DNA from 3 places in the Exiguobacterium sp. 17-1 genome. Region 3 is predicted to be linked to each of the others. Evidence: predicted binding sites of a transcription regulator. Region 3 holds the regulator's gene; each other region holds the start of a gene.
The links. Region 3 encodes Rex, which represses fermentation and respiration genes when NADH is low (regulators of the CRP and FNR family bind a similar motif). Its sites were predicted from a motif close to TTGTGAAATATTTCACAA; they were not measured.
Positions count from the first base shown of each region.

Region 1: pflB (formate C-acetyltransferase) is a predicted target of Rex. The motif match lies at 4,271-4,288, and genes of this name have one in related genera.
Region 2: MUN34_RS03820 (cytochrome ubiquinol oxidase subunit I) is a predicted target of Rex. The motif match lies at 1,917-1,934, and genes of this name have one in related genera.

Region 1 is NZ_JALIGJ010000006.1:163,148-171,075, forward strand. It holds gene abc-f (ribosomal protection-like ABC-F family protein) at 1-954, opposite strand, end outside; gene pflA (pyruvate formate-lyase-activating protein) at 1,225-1,947, opposite strand; gene pflB (formate C-acetyltransferase) at 1,972-4,221, opposite strand; gene MUN34_RS14755 (hypothetical protein) at 4,569-5,000, shown strand; gene MUN34_RS14760 (DEAD/DEAH box helicase) at 5,029-6,204, shown strand; gene MUN34_RS14765 (hypothetical protein) at 6,201-6,842, shown strand; gene MUN34_RS14770 (GGDEF domain-containing protein) at 6,900-7,928, opposite strand, start outside.
Region 2 is NZ_JALIGJ010000001.1:784,911-792,838, forward strand. It holds gene MUN34_RS03810 (LysR family transcriptional regulator) at 1-734, shown strand, start outside; gene MUN34_RS03815 (N-acetyldiaminopimelate deacetylase) at 718-1,830, shown strand; gene MUN34_RS03820 (cytochrome ubiquinol oxidase subunit I) at 2,052-3,440, shown strand; gene MUN34_RS03825 (cytochrome d ubiquinol oxidase subunit II) at 3,453-4,475, shown strand; gene MUN34_RS03830 (potassium channel family protein) at 4,658-5,326, shown strand; gene MUN34_RS03835 (Cof-type HAD-IIB family hydrolase) at 5,375-6,151, opposite strand; gene MUN34_RS03840 (DNA-dependent RNA polymerase subunit epsilon) at 6,322-6,540, shown strand; gene rnjA (ribonuclease J1) at 6,537-7,928, shown strand, end outside.
Region 3 is NZ_JALIGJ010000001.1:5,805-13,732, reverse strand. It holds gene MUN34_RS00110 (S8 family serine peptidase) at 1-1,597, opposite strand, end outside; tRNA gene MUN34_RS00105 (tRNA-Ala) at 1,844-1,916, opposite strand; gene tatC (twin-arginine translocase subunit TatC) at 2,029-2,808, opposite strand; gene MUN34_RS00095 (twin-arginine translocase TatA/TatE family subunit) at 2,816-3,022, opposite strand; gene MUN34_RS00090 (redox-sensing transcriptional repressor Rex) at 3,022-3,681, opposite strand; gene MUN34_RS00085 (ABC-F family ATP-binding cassette domain-containing protein) at 3,838-5,739, shown strand; gene MUN34_RS00080 (hypothetical protein) at 5,739-6,131, shown strand; gene MUN34_RS00075 (flavin reductase family protein) at 6,199-6,792, opposite strand; gene MUN34_RS00070 (DoxX family protein) at 6,814-7,212, opposite strand; gene MUN34_RS00065 (winged helix-turn-helix transcriptional regulator) at 7,396-7,716, shown strand; gene MUN34_RS00060 (flavodoxin) at 7,823-7,928, shown strand, end outside.

The DNA of each region.
Region 1 (7,928 bases), on a different contig from region 3:
AAACGCGACATGAACGGACGGTGCCGCTTCTGGTTTGGCAACCCGTTGATCCAGGACCTGTTCGAGCTGTTTTTCTTTTGCTTTGAACTTTTTCGCTTGTTTGGTTGCCTTTTTCTTGGCGTATGGATCGCGTTCGCTTGCATGGGCGACAGCTTGTTGATGCCAGTTTTGGTATTGATGGATCATCCGCTTCAGTTCTTTGCGTGTTTTTTCCTGTTTTTCATATTCGCGTTCTTGGGTCAGGCGTTCCTGTTCTTTTTGCTGGCGATACGTTTGATAGTTGCCTTTATAACGTGTTGCGAGACTCGGTGTCAGCTCAATGACGGCATCGGCCGTTGCATCGATGAAGGCACGTTCATGTGACACGTAAAGAATCGCGATGGGTGTCTGGTGCATCCATTCAATCAACCAATCCAATGTGTCGGCATCCAAGTGATTGGTCGGCTCGTCTAGCAGAATGAAATCTGGTTGTTGGACCAACAGACAGGCGAGTTGGATGCGGGTCTGTTCGCCTCCGCTGAGTGTGTCAAAGGGGTGAGACCAGACGTATTCAGGCAGTTGAACTTCTTTTAATGCACGTGCTGCGTCCGCTTCGAGTGAAAAAGCATCAACATCCAAAGCGACTTGGTACGCTTCGATGGATGGCGAGTGGAGTGTTTGTTCCCGTGCCTGATAACGAACTTGATCGGCTTGCTCGACCAGGCGAAGTGCCGGTTCATCAGAAGAGAGGTGTTGGGCGACATGACCGGCGTTTGTATAGGCACGGAAGATATCGCCGGACGTCGGCTTGATCTGTTGGAGGATGATTTGTAATAACGTGGTCTTCCCGACGCCATTGGCACCGACCAAGGCGACATGCTCACCCGGATGAACGGAAAACGAGATGTGTTGGAACAACGTCTGTTGCGGAAGCTCAACGTGTAAATCGTGAATCGATAAGATTTCAGTAGGCATATTCTCAGCTCCTTAGGAGTTCATTTCGATACAGATGAAATGAAAACACACCATCCGAAAGCGAGCGGATGGTGTGCAGGAGTGCAGATCAAAGAAGGTATCTTCCTGATGAGGGAAATACCGAAAATGAGCAGACTCGTAGCGTCAGTCATCCGCAACTCATTGCGAAAGTGATGAATTCTTTCATCATTAGACAGTAGCGAGTGAATGCTTCATTTCGGTATTGTACCTCCTATTCATAGACTATGTGTTCAGTGTAGCAACTTGTCGTCAGCAAGACAAGTAAGAATCGAGTAATGCTTGAGCAGTCGTTGCTTCTTCCGGACTCGGCGGCAGAACATCCGCCAATGGATAGTCGAGACCAAGCGCTTCCCATTTGTAGACGCCAAGCTGATGATAAGGAAGGACTTCGACCCGTTCGACATTCCCGAGTGTCCGGATGAATTCGCCCGTCTGTCGAAGGAACGTCTCCGTCATCGTCAAACCGGGCACGAGGACGTGGCGGATCCAGACGGGAATGTTTCGCTCCGCCAACCGTTTGGCAAAGGCAAGTGTATTGGCATTACTGCGTCCGGTCAGAATCCGGCAGGTGGCGTCATCGATATGTTTAATATCAAGTAAAACAAGATCCGTATAGTCGAGAATCCGGTCAATATTTTTCGGGACGACCGAACCGGCTGTATCGATGACGGTATGCAAGCCTTTTTGTTTTGCTTCCCGAAGTGCGGCTTCCAAAAATTCCGGTTGGGCAAGCGGTTCTCCGCCGGAAAATGTGATACCACCGCCTGTCGCTTCGAAAAATGATCGGTAACTTTCCGCTTCTTCAATGATTTCCGTTGCCGAGACGGAACGACCACATCCGAATTCCCACGTATCCGCATTGTGGCAGTATTGGCAACGTAAAGGACAGCCTTGCGTGAAGACGATGAAGCGAATACCCGGTCCGTCGACCGTGCCGCAGGATTCAACAGAATGAATCGTTCCGTATGTCATAGCCATTTCAGTCCTTTCTTTCAGTTAAAGTGCACCGTGGAACGTCCGGTTGATGACGTCGATTTGCTGTTCGCGGGTCAACTTGATGAAGTTGACGGCGTAACCGGAAACGCGGATCGTCAATTGTGGATAGAGTTCCGGATGTTCCATCGCATCGAGCAATGTTTCCCGGTCGAAGACATTGACGTTTAAGTGATGTCCTTTTGAAGTAGTTCCGCCCATATAGCCGTCAAGCAGTCCGACTGTATTTCGAATTCGTGTCGATTCATCTTTCCCCAGTGCTTTCGGGACGATGGAGAACGTGTAGGAAATGCCGTCAAGGGCATGTTCATACGGTAATTTCCCGACGGAAGTCAACGCAGCGACGGCCCCCTTCGTATCCCGACCATGCATCGGGTTGGCTCCCGGTGCGAATGGTTCACCAGCCCGTCGTCCATCTGGCGTATTGCCGGTTTTTTTGCCGTAGACGACATTTGAAGTAATCGTCAAGACGGATTGAGTCGGTAAAGCATCGCGGTACGTCGGATGTTTCCGGATTTTTTCCATAAACAGTTTGACGAGATCAACCGCCATCTGATCAACCCGTTGATCATTATTTCCGAATTTCGGGAAGTCACCTTCGATTTTAAAATCAACGGCGATTCCATCTGCATCACGAATCGGGGAAACTTTAGCATAACGAATGGCAGACAGACTGTCGGCGACGACGGACAGTCCGGCGATACCGCAAGCCATCGTCCGTAAGATTTCTGGATCATGCAACGCCATTTCAATCCGTTCGTAACTGTATTTATCATGCATGAAATGGATGACGTTCAACGTATTGACATAGAGTTCCGCCAACCAGTCGAGTTGACGGTCGTACGCGGCCATGACCGTTTCATAATCCAAGACGTCATCTAAAATCAAATCGGTTTTTGGAGCGACTTGAATTTTAAGTTTTTCATCCATGCCGCCGTTTAACGTATAGAGGAGTGCTTTTGCCAAGTTCGCCCGTGCTCCGAAAAATTGCATCTGTTTTCCGATTTTCATGGCGGAAACACAGCACGCGATGCCGTAGTCGTCGCCGTAAATCGGCAACATCAAATCATCATTTTCATACTGGATCGAACTGGACATAATCGACATCTTGGCACAAAATTCTTTAAAGCCGCGCGGTAGTTGTGTGGACCAAAGGACCGTCAGATTCGGTTCTGGAGCCGGACCGAGATTGACGAGTGTCTGCAGGAAGCGGAACGAACTTTTCGTGACGTTGGAGCGGCCGTCCTCACTCATCCCGCCGATGGATTCCGTGACCCAGGTCGGATCACCGGAGAATAAATCATTGTAGTCCGGGGTACGCAAGAATTTGACGATTCGCAGTTTCATGACAAAATGATCGACCAGTTCCTGTGCTGTTTGTTCCGTCAAATGTCCGGTCTGCAAATCACGTTCGATATAAATATCGAGGAACGTTGAGACGCGGCCAAGTGACATCGCAGCCCCATTTTGTTCTTTGATGGCAGCAAGATAAGCGAGGTAAACCCACTGGAACGCCTCTTGTGCGGTTTCAGCAGGACGGGATAGGTCACAATCATAACGATTGCCGAGTTCGGTCAGTTCCTGCAATGCACGAATTTGCTCATTCATTTCCTCACGGTCCCGGATCATCGATTCGGATAAAAAGCCGCCACGGTTCTGTAAGTCTTGTTTCCGTTGCTCAATCAAGTACGCTGTTCCGTATAACGCAACGCGACGGTAATCACCGATGATCCGACCACGTCCATATGCATCTGGAAGACCGGTGATGATACCTGCTTTTCGGGCGGCACGCATTTCGGGAGTATAGGCATCGAACACGCCTTGATTATGTGTTTTCCGGTATTCACTGAACGTCCGTGTCACAACAGGATCTGCCTTAAAACCATAGGCCTCGAGCGCATCGTTAACCATCCGGATTCCGCCGTTCGGATGAATCGAGCGTTTGAACGGTTCATCCGTTTGGAGACCGACGACTTTTTCTAAGTCACGATCGAGGTATCCGGGGCCGTGTGACAGGATCGTTGATGGTGTCGCAGCGTCAACGGCATATACACCACCGCGTGTCCGCTCTTCGCTTGTCAAACTCATGATTTGTTGCCACAGTGTTTCCGTAGCAACTGTTGGTCCTGCGAGAAACTGATCATCCCCTCGATATTCTGTCCGGTTTCGACGGATGAAATCTGCTACGTCAATCTGATCGTTCCACGTTCCTGTTTCGAATTGTTGCCATGCTGGTGTTTTTTCAAGTAACATTACGAACACTCCTTTGTTTGTAAGGTGAACAGTCCAAGATATATCCCTTATGTGAATAGTGTAACAAACATTAGAAGGGAAGAGTTTTACATCCCGGTGAAAGCGTAAGAGACTTGAAAAACGTTGGTATAGAAGGGATTCGTCAAATGTGTACCAGTGATTGGAACATGCTCAAAAAACAGAAAAAGGTTGAAATACAGCCATATTTTAAAATCTGTATCACTATTTTGATGCTCATCTGAACAAGACAGTTCGAATCGTGATAAAAGTCACACCGGGTTATCTTGTATTTTTATGACGTATCGTTGACAATGAAAAAGGGAATATAGACCGTGGAGGTGCATAAAATGGATTTTTTGCTGTTGGAAGACCGTGCCGATTATAGAACAGGTGATTGGGTGACGTTAAAAGTATCGACTGAAGGAACACCGAGAACAGGAATGATTACGGAGTTTGAGGAAGATGGATTTTGGATTCGTTTTGAAGATGACTTTGATTTTGAAGACTTCATCGGATATAAAGAAAAATACTTGGCGAAGCTGATTCGTCGCCCGAGTGATGTCCGATCCGATTACCCGGTGCTCAGTCAGTTTCCGAAACTGGCGGATGAACTTCAAGACCGGGTCATTCAAGGGTTTGATATTTTGACGGAAGAAATAAAGAATGACCAGGAAGTGGTATATCACATCCGGCTCATCGACGCAGGAAACGAATACACACAAACGTTACGTGGTCTGCGTGACGAAACGACCGATCAATTTGAATATGTCACAGAATGATGCAGAAGAGAGTAGGAGAATACACGTTATGGACTTTATGAAGCCTTTTATTACAGAAGCATGGGAGCGCGCCCGCTTCGAAAAAATGATGCCGGTTCAAGAACAGGCAATTCCATTATTACGCGAAAGAAAAGATGTTTTGGTCGAAGCACCGACCGGGACTGGGAAAACATTAGCATATGTCATCCCGGCATTAGAATTGATTGATGAAAATGAACCGCATATCCAAGTCGTGATTACAGCACCGACACGTGAGCTGGTCATGCAAATCCATCAAGTCATTCAACTGTTTTCGCAAGGAAGCGGCATTAAATCAGGTGCCTTCATTGGTGGCGTCGAACTCAAACGCCAGCATGAACGATTGAAGAAAAAACCGCAAATCATCGTCGGTACACCGGGACGACTCGTCGAACTGATTGATTCTAAAAAAATGAAGATGCATAAAGTAAAACTGATTGTTTTAGATGAAGCCGATCAAATTTATGAGAGCGGCATGAGCGCCTCGGCAACACGAATTGCCAACAGTGCACTTCGTGATCGTCAGCTGGCCTTCATCTCGGCGACATTGCCGGAACGAACGGCAGAGTGGGGAAAAACATTATTTGCGAACGAGCCTGCACGGATTAAAGTAGAACGTGTGATGAGTACACAAGTGAAATTCGGTTACATCGAAATGTCACGCCGTCTTAAACCGGAATACTTACGTCGCCTGGCGAACATGCAGGGAGCGAAAGTATTGACGTTCATCAATAACCGCTCATTCCTTGGACCATTAAACGGCGAACTCAGTAAGTTCTCATTAAAATACCGAATTCTTGACGCCGAAAAAGGAAAACGGGAACGGATGGAGACACTCCGTTCATATAAACGGGGCGAGTTCCCATTGCTCGTGACGACGGGCCTCGCAGCCCGTGGACTCGACATCGAAGCGGTCACCCATGTCGTCCATTATGATTTACCTGAGTCATTTGACGATTTCGTTCACCGTTCAGGACGGACAGGACGCGGGAATGCATCCGGTATGGTCCTTGCCCTCGTCACGGATCACGATTTGAAACACCTGAAGACACTGACTAAACAAATGGGTGTGGAAATGGAAGAGATGGAAATCTATCGTGGCGAAGTGATTCCGAAACGGGAACACACGGAACCCGAAACAATCAAACGACCGGCGAACCCACACCGGAAAGGACCGACACGATGAAAAGTGAGCGAAAGATAATCCCTTTTCCGACGACTGTATCGGAAGCAGAGATGAATACGGCACTTAAGACGATGTATCAAGAGGCCGCAACGGCTAGAAGTACAGACTGGGTGGCATTCATCGAAGAAATCGCAACAGAAGGACGTTGGTATTTGAAAGACGCCGAACTGTTCCGTGATTTATTCGTCGATTGGGCGATTTTCTATGAAACGGATGAACAAGGGAAAACGCCTCACGGCCGCTTTTTAGAACAGGTCAAGGAAGACATGTCACCAAGTCTGTATCGGGCGCTGAGAGGTTTGGCGGATCCGGTTCCCTCCCTGTTTGTTGTTGAGGAAGAGCGGGTCGTCGACATCATGTCAAAACAGACGTATCAGACGGATTTAGCAGAAATTGAAGTCGAGCCCGGTGATTTGTTGGTCGGTAAACTTCTTTATATCTCGGGGAAATGGCGTTTTGCGATTGCTTACATGAAAGTCGCCAAAGCATTAGTTCCAGAAGTCCGGATCCTTTTAGCTGATTTCGTGGACGAAGTGGGAGAAGATGCCTTGTTACGCCAATATCCCGAATTTTGTGCCGAGTTGATTGATTTATTACTCGATATCGAAGAAGGAAACATCGCACCACGTCCAGAATAATCAAAACCGGCCTTTCCGTAATCATTCGGAAGGGCCGTTTTTTTTGGACTGGTACACTCATTCAATCTCGGAACGATAAATCCCAATTCCATTTTTACCTTGATGTTTCACACGATACATTGCTAAATCAGCCTGTTTGAGCCATTGTTCTAAATCGGATTCCAGATCGTGGCGTGCGACGCCGACGCTGGCAGATACACGTAACCGTTGTCCGTGGTACTGATAAGGTTTCGACAGATCATTCAAGAAAACTTTACAGCGTCGTCTTAATGAAACTTCATCTTTCGCCGAAGTCAGTAAAGCAAATTCATCCCCGCCAAGCCGGTAAACCGATTCGTCAGCAGATAATTCGTTCGCAAGGCGTTGCGCTACTTCTATCAAGATATAGTCTCCAGCTTCATGACCGTAGGTATCATTAATTTGTTTGAAGCCGTCCAGGTCGATCAAAGCTAAATAATTCAAGGGCGGTATTTTTTCACTGAATGTTTTCTCTAAAGAACGACGATTGCCGATGTGCGTTAAACCGTCATGATAAGCGTGGTATTCGATTTGCTGTTGACGTGCCATGCGTTCGGTCACATCATGCAGGATTAAGAAGTGACCAACGGCAGTATCAGAAATCTTGATCGGAATCAGAATCAATTCAAATTGTTGATTCGCTTCATTTTGATAATGGTTCGTTCCTGTCTGCAAGACAGTCTGAACATGTTGCAATTCGTCAGTCAAATGGTTGATTGTCATGGCGGAGAGACCAAAAATTCGTTGAGCAGCCCGATTCGCAAAAATGGGTTCTTGATGCTGATTAAAACGAACGATGGGGTCAGGGTGTCCGAGGAACAATGGGATGACTTGCTGTTCGCTGGCTTTAATTTGTTCTGTTCGCCGCTCAACCCGTATTGCTAACTGTTCATTCCGGGTATCCAACTGATGGACGATGGATGTATGTTGCCGTGTGATGAAGATTTGACGGACAATCAATAACAACAAGATGACAAAAACGTCCCGTTTTTGTCCATCCTCGTCGACGAAATAATGAAGAAACAACGGCAAAGATAACAGTGGGAGCCAGGAGCGTTGGACGATAGA
Region 2 (7,928 bases), 780 kb from region 3:
GTGGACTGAGTATCACTCCGCAAGGTGAAAAGGTCATCGGACTCGCCAAAGAAATGAACCGAAAAGAACTGGAACTGAAAAGTGAGTTAACGGCAGAAGAAGGAGCAGTTTACGGTACACTTCGGATTGCTGTCGCGTCCATTATGGGGCAATATTGGCTTCCCCGTGTCCTGAAACGGTTTGTCGAACGGTATCCGCACGTCCGTGTCCAATTGGTCACAGGGTGGTCGAGTGAAATGATGCGGCATATGCTGGAAGAACATTTTCATATCGGTATCATCCGTGGAAATCCCGATTGGAAAGGCGTGAAGGAACGGCTGTTCTCCGATCCGTTGTATCTCGTGGACAGTGAACTGACGTCACTCGAGCAGCTTCGGAAGACAGAACGTCCTTTCATCCAATTCAAAAGTGACTCGACGTACTATCAAGAGATTTTAGAATGGTGGCAGGATCGCTTTTCGAGTCCACCGGCTCGAACGCTCGTCGTTGATCAGATTGAGACGTGTAAACAGATGGCGCTTCACGGGATTGGTTTTGCCATCTTACCCGAATCAACGATTCATGAAGCGAGCGAAGTGATGCAGATTCCACTCAAAACATCATCCGGAAAAATTTTAAAGCGGGACACATGGATTCTATCGACAGAGTCGATGCTTGAATTAAAACAAGTCCAAGCGTTTTGGGACATCGTCAAAGAAGAAGGAGGAAGTCAGTCAGATGGAATACGCAATTGAAATGCGCCGAGAGCTTCATAAAATACCGGAGCCGGGATTTAAGGAGTTTAAAACGCAAGCTTTTATTCTTGATCAAATCCGGTCATACCCGGAAGAACGGGTAAGTTATGATACATTCGAAACAGGAGTATTTGTCCGCGTGAAAGGCTTAACCGGGAACCGGACGATTGGATATCGGGCAGACATCGACGGATTACCGATCGAAGAAGCAACGGGGTTGCCGTTTGGTTCTGAGCATCCCGGCTTCATGCACGCCTGTGGTCATGATGTTCACGCATCGATCGCCTTAGGTCTGTTACGCAGGATTGTCGAATTGCCTGTCATGGATGATGTCGTCTTCCTGTTCCAACCGGCTGAAGAAGGACCGGGTGGGGCAGAACCGATGATTAAAAGCCCGCTGTTTGAAAAGTATCGTCCAAGCGAGATGTATGGTCTGCATGTCGCGCCGGAATATCCGGTCGGGACGATTGCAAGCCGGCCAGGTGTCTTGTTTGCGAGTGCCCGGGAAGTTCATATCACGATTTATGGACAGAGCGGTCATGCGGCCTTTCCGCATTTGACGATTGATACGGTTGTTGCCCAGGCGGCATTGATCATGCAGCTTCAGACGATTGTCAGTCGTTCAATCAATCCAATGAACTGCAGTGTCATTACAATCGGAAAAGTGGAAGCGGGAATCCGGGAGAATGTCATTGCCGGTCGGGCGCTACTCGACGGAACGATGCGGGCGCTTAACGGAACAGACATGGAAAAATTAGAGCAACGTGTGCGGGATATCGTACGCGGCATCGAAGCTTCATTCGGTGTAAAAATCGATTTGCAGTTCGGGAATCGGTATTATGAAGTCGTTAACGATCAACGAGTCGTCGATAAATTTTCGTCTTTCGTCAAAATGAATGCGAATTATATTGAGTGCGATGCTGCAATGACAGGCGAAGATTTTGGCTTCATGTTAAAAGAAATTCCTGGCATGATGTTTTGGCTTGGTGTGAATAATGCAACGTCTGGATTACACCAACCGACCTTGAATCCAGATGAAGATGCCATTCCCTTCGTCATTAATTTACTCGATCATTATTTCCGCGAATACGTCTAAACAAAAGACGTGACAATCGGCCCTTTATTCATGGAAAAATGGATAAAGGGCTTTCATTTTATAGAAGAGAACAGTTTTCGAACGTTTTGTGAAATAAATCACGAGTATATGTGAACAATTTGTTACATCAAACATTTAAAACAGACACAAATGATTATGTTCTCTATGATACGGATATAAACAATATATAGAAGTACGTCTAGAAAGAGGGGGCTATACACATGTTCAATGATCCAGTCATGCTCAGTCGATTATTGACAGGGCTCACATTAGCATTCCACATCATCTTTGCGACGATTGGGGTAGGGGTTCCATTGATGGTACTCGCAGCTGAGTACATCGGAATTAAACGAAAAGATTCAGACTATATTCTTCTAGCTCGACGCTGGACGCGTGGTTATATCGTAACCGTAGCGGTAGGTGTCGTAACAGGAACAGCGATTGGGTTACAATTGTCGCTTTTATGGCCATCATTGATGCAAGTAGCTGGTCAAACGATCGCATTACCGTTATTTATGGAAACTTTCGCCTTTTTCTTTGAAGCGATTTTCCTCGGAATTTACCTGTACACATGGGATCGATTTAAAAATCCATGGCTGCATTGGTTGATCGGGATTCCAGTCGTCATTGGAGCGACATTATCTGCCTTCTTCATCACGACGGTCAACTCTTTCATGAACTCACCAGAAGGATTTAAAATCGTCAACGGGACACTCACGCAAATCGAACCGTTGAAAGCGATGTTTAATACGGCGACACCAACAAAAGCAACGCACGTCATCGTATCCGCTTACTTGACGGTTGCCTTCATCTTGGCAGCGATTGCGGCCTTCCATCTGTTACGGAAGAAAACTTTGTCGGCAGCAGAAACGGCATATCATAAAAAAGCCCTTCGCTTAACTGTCATGGCCGGATTAATCTTTGCTTTCTCAACAGCTTTAGTTGGAGACTTCTCCGGGAAATACCTGGCGAAATACCAACCGGAAAAATTAGCAGCAGCAGAATGGCATTTTGAAACGACAAGTGAAGCCGAGTTGATTTTCGGTGGAATCTTGGATGAACAGGCGGACGGCAGTTATGAAATCAAAGGTGCCGTCAAGATTCCGTATGCTTTATCCATTCTCGCAGGGGGAGCACCGGATACAGAAGTCATCGGGTTAAATGAATTCGCCAAAGAGGATCAGGCACCTCTGTTTGTCCACTATTTCTTCGATATCATGGTATCGATCGGTATGTACCTGGCTGCGATTTCAGCCTTGTTCATCTTGGCATTCCGACTCAAAAAGTTGAATCCGTACAATAAGTGGTTACTGCGCGGTATTTTCATCGGTGGACCGCTCGCCATCGTTTCGATCGAAGCGGGATGGATGTATGCGGAAATCGGACGTCAACCGTGGACGCTCTATGGTATTATGAGAACGGCTGATGCGGCTACCACTTCGACCGCTGTCGGACCGATGTTGATTTTGTTCAGTTTACTTTATCTGTTGCTCGGAACGATTTGTACAGTCGTCTTGCTCCGGATGTTTAAAAATAACCCTGTCGGCAAAGAACTCGCAGATGATCATCATTCACGTGGTGAAGCGATGTTTGCAGACGACAATAAATAAGGAGGGAACGAGTTGGACATTCAAACACTTGGAATAACCGTACTTTGGACGTTCCTTTATGGATATCTCATCGTTGCCTCAATTGACTTCGGTGCCGGTTTTTACGCGTTTTATTCAAAATATACGAAACGGGATCATCTGACGAACCGTTTGATTCTCCGTTATCTTTCGCCGGTCTGGGAAGTGACGAACGTCTTCTTCGTCTTCTTCTTCGTCGGACTCGTCGGATTCTTTCCGGATACGGCTTATTATTACGGGACAGCTTTACTCGTTCCAGCCTCAATCGTCTTAGTATTAATTGCGATTCGCGGTAGCTTTTACGCATTTGCCAACTACGGCTCAAATGACAGCATGTTCTATACTTTCTTATATGGAGCAACAGGACTATTGATTCCGGCAGCGATGTCCACGACATTGACAATCAGTCAAGGTGGATTCATTCGTAAAACGAATGAGACAGTCGAATTCCTTGGGACGAAGCTGTTCACAAACTTCTATTCTTGGACGGTCGTCGCGCTTGCAATCGTATCCGTCCTCTATATCAGTGCGATGTTCCTGTTGTTCTATGCGGATAAAGCAAAGGACGAGAATGCAACACCATTGATTCGTAAATGGGCATTGTTCTGGAGTATTCCAACGATTGTTGTCTGTGCGTTAGTCTTCTTTGGTCTAAAAAATCAGGCGGCGTGGCATTATGAAAACATCTTAAACGGCAATTGGTGGTGGTTCGCAGCAAGTTTCCTATTCTTCTGCGTCGCGGTCACACTTGTTTACCTGAAGAAAAACTATGGTATCGCCTTTATCGCTGTTATGGCTCAGTATGGCGTTGCCTGGTTCGGATACGGATATACACACCTTCCTTACATTCTTTATCCATACATCGACATCAATAAAGCGGTCGTTAACGAAACGATGGCAACGGCACTTGTTGTCGTCTTTATCTTCGGATTGATGTTATTGATTCCTGCATTGTATTTGATCTTACGGTTGTTCCTGTTTGATAATGATTATGTCAGTGGGAAAAAAGCAAAATAAGTGAAATGTATATTTCTTAACAAATCCGGGGCTGACTCGAAAGTCAGTCCCTTTTTTTGAGCGGATTTGTCGTTCATTTCAAGGATTAAAAACTGAAAACCGCATTATAAAAGCGTTCATAGTAATTTAGAAGTGAATCGGGTACACTACTACTGAAGCAGAATTGTGAAGGAGAGTTGAACATGAATGGAGAGTTCGCAGTAATTGGTTTAGGTCGGTTCGGAGGTTCGATTGTCCGGGAACTATCAAAAAATGGATATGACGTTTTAGCGATTGATTCGGATGAAGAACGGGTCAACGAATATATGGGGATTGCGACGCATTCTGTCATTGCGGATACGACGGATGAGAACGTCTTAAAGAGCCTTGGGATTCGCAATTTTGACCATGTCATCGTTGCGATTGGTGAAAACATTCAAGCGTCGATTTTGACGACTTTAATTTTAAAAGAACTTGGTGTCCAATCGATTACCGTGAAGGCGACGAATGATTATCATGAAAAGGTATTACGAAAGATTGGGGCCGACTTCATCGTTCACCCTGAACGGGATATGGGGGTCCGGATTGCGAATGGATTGATGAGTTCGAATATTTTAGATTATCTCGATTTGTCACAAGAATTCTCGATCGTCGAAATCAAAGTCAGTGATCGGATGGCAAATCAAACATTGATCGACCTGGACTTACGTAGTAAGTACGGTGCAAACGTCGTCGCGATCAAGCGGGGCGAAACCGTCATGATTTCATTACAAGCAGATGAATTGATTGAAAAAGGGGATTATCTTGTCGTCATTGGCGAAAATGATGACTTGGATCGTTTGGAACGCGCCATCCATAAAGTGAAAAATTAATATCTAAAAAGGCTGAGGAGTCATTCCCTCGGCCTTTTGGGTACTAAATTAAATGAGTTGGAATTCTTTCAGACCGTGTTCGATGCCGTCTTCTAGAATGTGTTTGGTGACGAAATCAGCGGCTGCTTTTGTTTCAGCAAGACCATTTCCCATCGCGATACCGGTTCCGACATAACGTAACATTTCTAAATCATTCAACGCGTCTCCGAATGCAAACGTATCTTCGCGCCGGATATTCGTCAGCTTCAGGAATTGTTTGATGCCATCCGCTTTTGATGAACCGACATTGATGACATCCATCGCATTCGGATGCCAGCGGATGAAGTCGAAGGCTTGGTAATTTTGAGTGTACTCGGCTTCTTCTTCGGCGGTACAATAGACAAGCGTTTGGAAGACGTCATGTGTCGTAAACGCCTGATCATTAAAGACCGGCAATGGAATATCCAGTTCACCAAGTGATTCTTGGACTAACTGATCTGATGGCTTGGTTGAAAAGCCTTGTGTTTCACCTAAATAGACAAGTGTATGACCATTTTTATGTGCTCGAGCGGTCAAATGCTTGAGATCTGCAATCGGTTGCGGACGTCTGTAAATGACTTCGTTTTGATGAACGACGATTTGACCATTGTAACCAATGATCGTATCGATGTTGAGCAGTTCGCGCACACCGGATAACATCGCCGGACCACGCCCGGTCGCGATGGCTACATAAACACCATTCGCTTGTAATTGTTTAATTGCCTGTTTGGTCGACTCGGGAACAAAATGACCATCGTGAAGTAAGGTTCCATCGATATCGAAAAAGACGACTTTCTGATTTGCCATGGTTTCACCTTCTCTTTTTAATTGGCTGTTCAGCCGGATACATGTGGAATTATAGCATAGCGTTAACGTTTACGCCGACCTTGGATTAGGAATAGGATGAAAAAATAGTAGGATATCGTGTATACTAATCTAAGGACAAAAAACAATGGACTGATAAGGAGTTGCTAAACATGATTTTTAAAGTATTTTATCAACCGCTTCGTTCGGAAGCCCCGGTACGGGAACGGACAGAAGTGATGTATGTTGAGGGAGAGAACATTCGTGAAGTGCGAACAGCGATTGATCACCTCATCAAAGAGATCAATGTCGAATTCATCCGTGAGTTAAGCGGCGAATTCCTGGAATATGAAAAACTAAGCCCGGATTATAAGGTTGAAACGTTCGCATGAAGTTCGTTAAAAACCATCAAGCAGCCGTTTTCGCACTCGGTGGCTTAGGAGAAATCGGGAAGAACACGTACGTCGTTCAATTTCAAGATGAGATCATCGTCATCGACGCCGGTGTCATGTTCCCGGAAGATGAATTACTTGGGATTGATTACGTCATTCCGGATTACACGTATTTGATCAAAAACAAAGACAAGGTAAAAGGTGTCTTCATCACCCACGGTCACGAAGACCACATCGGGGGACTGCCATTTTTACTCAAACAAGTCAACTTACCAATCTATGCTGGGAAAATTGCACTTGGTCTCATTAAAGTAAAACTCGAAGAACACGGTTTATTACGGACGGCCGAGTTACATGAGATTGACGAGGATTCGATCATCAAATTCCGTAAGACGAGCATTTCGTTTTTCCGGACGACACACTCGATTCCAAACTCGTTTGGCGTCGTCGTCAAGACACCGCAAGGCAACATCGTCCATACCGGCGATTTTAAATTCGATTTCACACCAGTCGGAGAACCTGCTGATTTAACGAAAATGGCGGAACTCGGCAAGGAAGGTGTTCTCTGTCTGCTGTCTGACTCGACGAATGCCGAGATTGAAGGATTTACGATGAGTGAACGTGTCGTCGGAGATACGATTTCTAACATCTTCCGCAAAGCAGAAGGTCGGATTATCTTTGCGACATTCGCCTCGAACATCTATCGACTGCAACAAGTCGTCAATGCATCGGTCGAAGCAGGGCGTAAAATCGTTGTCTTCGGACGAAGCATGGATAAGGTCATGATGATTGGACAGGAGCTTGATTTTATCAAAGCACCAAAAGGGACAATCATCGAACCGAACGAGATGAAACGATACAAATCGAACGAACTGACAATTCTTTGTACGGGTTCACAAGGAGAGCCTATGGCAGCCCTTAGCCGGATCGCCAACGGGACACACCGTCAGATTTCAATCATTCCGGATGATTTAGTCATCTTCTCGTCTTCTCCGATTCCAGGAAACGTTGTTTCCGTCGGAAAAACGATCAATCAATTGTACAAAGCTGGTGCAGATGTCATGTATGGCAAGTTAAATGACATCCATACATCAGGTCACGGTAGTCAACAAGAACAATTGTTGATGCTCCGTCTCTTGCAACCGAAATACTTCATGCCGATTCACGGAGAGTACCGGATGTTGAAAAAACACATGTCGCTTGCAATGGACGCCGGTGTGCCAGAAGAAAACTGTTTCGTCATGGATAACGGTGAAGTCTTGGCACTTGATGCCAATGCAGCCGCCATTACCGGTAAAATCCAAGCGAATGCCGTCTATGTAGATGGAAAAGGAATTGGAGATATTGGGAATATCGTCCTGCGTGACCGACGGATTCTTTCGGAAGAA
Region 3 (7,928 bases):
CAAACGTCACTGCCAGTGCCTTACCGGCTTTCGCTTTTGCTTCGAGCTCGTTGCCGTCTGCGATGCTTAACGAGACGAGTGGAATCGTCGGTTTGTTAAGTGCCATGCTGACATAGTCTCCGTGCTCAACCCGACCACGGACGATGACACCGGCTGCCCCTTGTTTTTCGGCTTCCGCTTGAATCATCGCATAGTTAAAACCGCCGTTACGGACGACGAAGACGACTTTATCTTTGACGTCTTTATCGGCATAGTTGGCTTCACTGCCATCACCGACATAGACGACATCCATCTTTTCTTTATCAAAGACAGCAATCGGGTTCGGTGAATCTTGTTTTTGGTACGCCAGGTAACCGGCATCCTGCCCGTCGACCGTCAATGCCATTCCTTCTAACGTCAATTGTGTGTTCTCAACAGAGGCGACTTGAAGCGATTCGCTGATCAGTCCAGGTGAACCGACAACACCGACATCCGGATTCGACGCGTATGGATTTCCGGCACCGCTTCCGGCGAAAGCTGAGTTACCGGCTGAAATCGCACATAAAATACCGTTGTTCATCGCATTGACGATTGCTTTTTGTTCCGGATCATCTTTTTGAACGAAGGATGCCGTTGAACCAAGACTCATGTTGATGACGTCTGCACCGAGGGCAATCGCATCATCAATCGCTTTGATATAGATATCACTGAATGTCGACGGCATACCTGGATCATTGCCGAAGACTTTCATTGCGAGCAGTTGTGTTTCCGGTGCGACACCTTTAATGCCACCATTCGTCTCATCGCCGTTGGCACCAACCGTACCGGCAACGTGCATCCCGTGCATCGAAGCGCCTGCTCCGAGGTCACGGATTTCGCTGTCATGATCGGCATAGTTATAACCGTACGGGACTTTTTCCGTAAAGTAGTTTCCTTTTAAGCCTTTTGACGATTTAAAGCTCTCGACTTTTGAAGACGTCAAATCAACTTTCGTCTCCGGACTGAGGACCATGTCCTTGTGCGTCGGGTCAATTCCCGTATCGATGACGGCAACGATTGTTCCCTCGCCTTTATAGCCGTAGTCCTGCCATGTTTCCTTCGCATTGACCATGTCTTTGCTGTGCAACATGTTTGGTGTCGCGCCTTTTTCAACTTCTGGACGCGCATATTCGTGTGCAATATGTACATTTTTGATGCCGCTTAATTTCTTCAACTCTTTGATTTCACCGTATTTGACTTCGCCGCTGAAACCGTTCAAGACAGTTGTGAAACTTTCTTTATACGAAACAGAAATATCTTTTTGGGCAATCGCTGCTTTGACTTCTTTTTGTTTATTGACGATTTGATTCTTAAGAATAATTTTTTCCGTGTTGCTTAACGTGCTGTAACGCTTATTTTGTGCTTGTGCATGTTCAATCGCTGCTTTTTGATCGAGCTCGACGACAATCCGTACTTTTTCGTTTTGACTGTATGACTTTTCTTGACCCGCTTTTTTCAGTGAGAGTGCTTGTGGCTTTTGTACATCCACTTTTTGTGATGACACGTGTCCCTCAGCATGAACTAGGCTGGAAGATGTCATGAGGGCAGCTGCCATCAGAGCAATCTTCTTTTTCTTCATTCTTTTTCCTCTTTTCCAAAAATGTAATGTGGAACAAAGCATATTAAACGAAAATTCTGTATTTTTAGTTTAATTAACTTTCGCTTAATATACAATTTAAATTTGGTGCTTTTTAAAAGTATTTGTTTGTTTATTACATCACAAAATGTATAAATCCTTATATTTCCTTATCTATTTCTTACAGGTGAAGAAAAAAGGACATAAAAAAAACCTTGGTTTCCCAAGGTTTCGGCAGGTAAAGCGATATGGAGACTATCGGGCTCGAACCGACGACCTTTTGGCTGCCAGCCAAACGCTCTCCCAGCTGAGCTAAGCCCCCGTGTGTTTCTATTACGAGTATAACCACTTCTGTTCATTTTTTCAATATAAAATTAGACCGCTTACAAAAAAAAGCTTTTCTTGCCATCACGGCAAGAAAAAGCTTCTTCTTTTTACTTATTTAACTCACGCATCAGATCTGCCTGTCGTTCCAGTTCCGCCTGTTGCTCCAGGATCAGCACTTTTTTATACGTCCGTGCCGAGATGATGATACTGATTTCATACAGGACGAACAGCGGAACAGAAATCATCAAATGCGATGTGATGTCGGGCGGTGAGATCAACGCCGCGATCACGAACAGCGCAAAATACGCATACTTCCGATTCTTCCGCATGAAGAACGGCGTCACGAGTCCGAGCCGTGTCAAAAACATCGTCACGACCGGTAACTGAAACAACAGACCAAACGGAATCGTCAACCGGATCAGGAAACTGAAATAGTTCTCGACCCCGATGACCTGTTCAATCCCAAGCTCTTGTCCGAGTTCCGTTGATACTTCCAGTAAAAACGGCAACAGCCAAAAATAAGAAAACGAAACGCCCGCGAGGAATAAGAAAAACGTCACGGGAATGTACGTCAACGTCGCTTTTTGTTCTTGGTCGTGCAGACCGGGACGGATGAACGCCCAAAGCTGGTACATCCAAAACGGGGACGCCAAGACGATTGCGATGATGAACGCAAGATTCAGATATAACATCAACGGATCAACGACGTTAAACGCATTCAGACCAATTCCGAGTTCCTTGAGGTCGGCCTGTAAGAAACGGACGAGCGGCCGGACGAGCGGAAAGGCTGCGATAAACATGACCACCACGATGATGAGCGACCAGACAATCCGCTTACGCAGTTCATCTAAGTGCGATGTCACACTCTGTTCTTGATCGATCGCCATGATTCACTCACTTCTCTTTCGTTTCGTCCTTTTTGTCCTTATCATCGTCCATGATGCCGTGTGTCGCACTCTTGAACTCTTTTAACGTTTGACCGGCCGCGCGGCCGAGTTCCGGTAATTTCTTCGGTCCGAAGATGATGAGGGCGACGACACCAATCAAGGCGATGCTTCCCGGTCCCATGAATCCGACCGTTAACGGAATAAGGTTTTCCATTATGATTTCACTCCTTCAGCTGATTGCGAATAATGCTTCATGAAATAGACGAGCGACTGCAGCTCGATTGACAGATCGATGTGATGCACCCGGACATGGGCCGGTACATTCAACCGGGCCGGTGTAAAGTTCAGAATGCCGGTCACACCGTACTCAACTAACTCATCCGCCACTGACTGGGCGAACTGGGACGGTACCGTCAAGATGGCGACGTCGACATGGTTCGCTTTGATTTGTTCTTTCATATCCGACACATGATAAATCGGAACGTCCTGCGTCGTTGTTCCGACCTTATCTTCATCGGCGTCAAACGCGATGACGATACGAGTACTATTATTCTTTAAAAAGTTATAATTTGCAAACGCTGTTCCGAGATGTCCGACCCCGATTAAGGCGACATTCGTGACCTCGTCTTGGTTGAGTGTCTTTCGGAAAAATGTTAACAAATGTTGAACATTATAACCGTACCCTTTTTTCCCTAACGCCCCAAAGTAGGAAAAGTCACGACGGATCGTCGCGGAGTCGACTTTGACCGCTTCGCTGAGCTCTGCTGACGAGACGCGCAGCTTGCCGGAGTTATAGAGACTCTGGATAAAACGATAATATAACGGCAGTCGTTTCGCCGTTGCTTGTGGTATTTTTGTGTCTGGCCCATTCATACTGCAGTTCCCCCTTCGGCCACGTTCTGACGTGGCACCCAAATCAATGCAAAGAATTCTACTCCCCTTGATTGTAAACCACTTCACATAGAGTAACAAATATTATATTCGGCAGGATTTTTCGTGATAGACTAAAGGGTGGAAGGATGGATGGATATGATTCTCTTACAAGTAAACCAACTCTCAAAATCATTCGGCGTAGAGCCGATTTTAGACAATATTAAACTCGAAGTACAGGAACGGGACCGGATTGCCCTCGTCGGACGAAACGGTGCCGGAAAATCGACACTTTTAAAAATCATCGCCGGGGAGCTGTCACATGACTCGGGGGAGATCATGAAAAGCAAGGAAGTCCGGATTGGTTATCTCGCGCAGGACAGCGGACTCGAGTCGAACGAATCGATTTGGAACGAGATGCTGACCGTCTTTGAGCATCTGCAGGATCAGGAACGGGCGCTTCGCCGGATGGAAATCGAAATGGGCATGGAGCACATATTAAATGATCCGACTGCCTATGACCGTCTCCTGAAAACGTACGATCAAGCGCAACACGACTTCTCGGAAGCCGGCGGCTATCAGTTCGAAGCCAACATCCGCTCCGTCTTACACGGGATGCGTTTTTATCCGGACGATTATTCCCGCCGGATTCAGACGCTTTCTGGTGGACAGCGGACCCGGCTTGCCCTGGCGAAAATGTTACTCCAGGCACCGGAACTGTTGATTCTCGATGAGCCGACCAACCACCTCGACATCGATACGTTGTCTTGGCTTGAAAGCTACTTATCCGGTTACCGTGGTGCCGTCTTAATCGTTTCCCACGACCGCTACTTCCTCGATCAAGTCGTCAACGTCGTCTATGAATTGTCCCGGAACGTGTCCCGGAAATTCACAGGCAACTATACGAAGTATCTCGAACAAAAAGCGGCACTGTACGAACAGGAAATGAAACAGTTCGAACAGCAGCAGGAAGACATCGCGAAGATGCAGGACTTCATCCAGCGTAACATCGCCCGTGCGACGACGACGAAACGGGCGCAAAGTGTCCGCAAGCGTCTCGAAAAAGTCGACCGGATCGACCGTCCGGACGGCGACGAACGCAGTACCGTCCTATCGTTCCCGATTGAAAAGCAGAGCGGCAATGACGTCCTGCAGGTCAATCAACTCGCTGTCGGCTACGAAGAAGCCGTCTCGAAAAACATTACGTTCCGGCTGCAACGTGCGGAATCACTGGCGCTCGTCGGACCAAACGGAATCGGCAAGTCGACGTTACTGAAAGTGCTTGTCGGCCGTCTCAAACCGCTGTTCGGTGACTATCGTTTCGGTACCGGTATCTCAATCGGCTACTACGATCAGGAGCAGGCGGAACTGAATGACCGCAACCGTGTCATCGATGAGATTTGGAACGAATGGCCGTTGATGCGCGAACAGGAAGTCCGGTCCGTGCTTGGGCAGTTCCTATTCAGCGGCGATGATGTCTTCAAGCTCGTCCATGAATTATCGGGCGGTGAACGCGGACGTCTGGCGCTCGCGAAGCTGAAGTTACGGAAAACGAATCTGCTTGTGCTGGATGAGCCGACGAACCACCTGGATCTTGATTCGAAAATGGTCCTCGAAAACGCACTCGTCGATTACGAAGGCACGTTACTGTTCGTCTCCCACGACCGTTACTTCATCGACCGGGTTGCGACCCGCGTCATCGAGATGAGTACAGACGGTGTGACCGATTACCTCGGTGACTACTCGTATTATATGGAGAAAAAAGCCGAGAAGGAAGAAATCGCCCGTCTCGAAGCGGAAGAAGCGAAAGCAATCAAAGTCGCGTCGACAAAGACGATTGACAAGGAAGCCCAAAAAGAAGCACGTAAAAAGAAACAGCAACTCGAGCAGCTCGAACAAGAAATTGAACGGTTAGAAAACCGGTCGGTTGAAATCGAACAGTTGTTGTGCGAACCAGAAGTCTTTAATGATATTCCGAAAGCGACCGCCCTTTCGGCAGAGCGCGATCAGATTGATGTCGACTTGCTCGATTTGATGGAACAGTGGGAGTCGTTCCACTGATGCGCTCGAAAAGTTATCTAATCAATCTGATCCAAGGATTATTGTCCGGCGTCCTCTACTTCGTCCCGATGTATGCGGACTATGTCTCGGCTTTCATTCGTCCGGATGCATTTAATGCCGTTTATCCATTATTCATCTTAATTTCCTGTATGATCGGACTTGTCATCCAAACGTGGAGCGGACTGTTCATCAGTTTATTGTCGGGTCTGATCTGTACGTTGTTGACGATTCAGTCGTTCGTCGAACTGAATGATCCGATGATCATCATGTATTACGGCGCTGTCTCACCACTGGTCGCCTTTTTGATCAGTTGTGTCGGAATCTGGGCACTTGCCGTCCTGTTTTATCTGCTGGACGGTTTCCAGTACAGTAAACGCCATAACATGGAGTAAGCAACAAAAATAGACGAGGAAAGCGGATATCGAATCTGCTTTCCTCGTCTATTTGTATGGCATTGTCTTATTTCGTAGGACGGGCAATCGTGAAGATTTCACCAATCTTGGCATAATCATTTCCGGCGAGACGGGCAATTGCTTTTAAACCGTCCGCATCAATCCGGAACGACTCCTCGAGTTCATCTGCGACATGATACCGGATGACTTCGCCGATCAATAAATCGGCTGCCTCCAGCTCAATGTGTTGTGACAGCTTCAGTTCAAAGCGAACCTTCGCTTCCGCAACTGCCGGGACGTCAATCAAATCACTGTCGATCAGTGTTAGATTCGTCCGCTCCAGTTCACTTTCACCGTAAGCGAGCGGGGCTGCCGTTTCGTTGACCGCTTCGACGATCTCTTCACTGACGATATGGATGACATATTCTTGATTCAATAAGATATTTTTAGCGGTGTCTTTTTCGCCCTGATCCGTCTTTTGAACGGCAATCAACAGTTGCGGCGGATGGCTCGAAGCGACGGTGAAGAACGAAAACGGGGCGGCATTGACCGTTCCGTCCGCTCCTTTCGTCGTGACAAAGGCAATCGGTCTCGGGATGATACTCCCGATCAACAATTTATAATTTTCTTTTGGACTGAGTGACTGTGCATCAAACTTCATCTTTTTACCCGCTTTCTCTGATCACCCGAGCATGGCTGCGAGTGAATAGTCTCCGGCACCAATCAAGGCGACGCCAAGGGCGATGACGATCAGTGCCATGTTGTATTCGTACCCGTTCTGTGTCACCCAGTAACCATTTTGTCCGTGCACCTTGATGATCGCAACAAGCATCGACCCGATAATCAGTGCTGCCGCGAACCATAAGAACAATCCACCGGCAAATAGTAAACCACCAATCAGTTCTGCCAGTCCTGCTGCAAGCGCAAGTGTTTTACCCGGTTTCATCCCGATCGATTCGAACCAGCCGCCTGTTCCTGCAATCCCGTGTCCACCGAACCAGCCAAACAATTTTTGTGTCCCATGTGCTGCAAATGTTAATCCAATCACCAATCGAATAAGAAATAATCCTAAATCCATCATCTTGATTAAAACCCCTTTTACTTAATGTTTTTTAATTACTTTTCGTAACCTAAATACGACTATAAACTAACACTTACTAAAAGTAAATAGATTTGTTTTTGTTTATTTTATTACTTTAAGTAAAATAATTCGTAATTTTGCATCAGAGTGGGTATACTAAGACTATAGAAAGGATGAGTGCTGATGGAAGAGACATTGATTCCGACTGCCCTTTGTCCGAAAGTCGAACATGCCTTTGAAATTTTGGGCAAGAAGTGGACGGGCTTGATTTTACGTCATCTTATGACGAAGACCTGTCGTTTCAACGAAATTCAAGATGCGATTCCGGAGTTATCTGGTCGTATGTTAACGGAGCGCATGAAGGAACTTGAGGCGGAAGGTATTGTCATCCGGACCGTCATTCCGGAACGTCCGATTAAAATTCAATACAGTTTGACTGACAAAGGTCGTCAGCTTGAACCTGTCATTCGTTCAATCGAAGAATGGGCCGAGCTCCAAGACTGACATAAAAAGTCTCTCCACTCTGGAGAGGCTTTTTATTTTCGTTTGTATTGAGAACGATTATCATTTAAACTAAAGGTGTTCATGTTTTGGAGAAAGGATGATTCAGATGAACATCATGATTGGTTTTGTCAGCATGTCCGGCAATACAGAAGATATCGTGCACCTTTTGCGGGCGGAACTCGAACGCAAGGGCTGTACGGTTCATATACAAG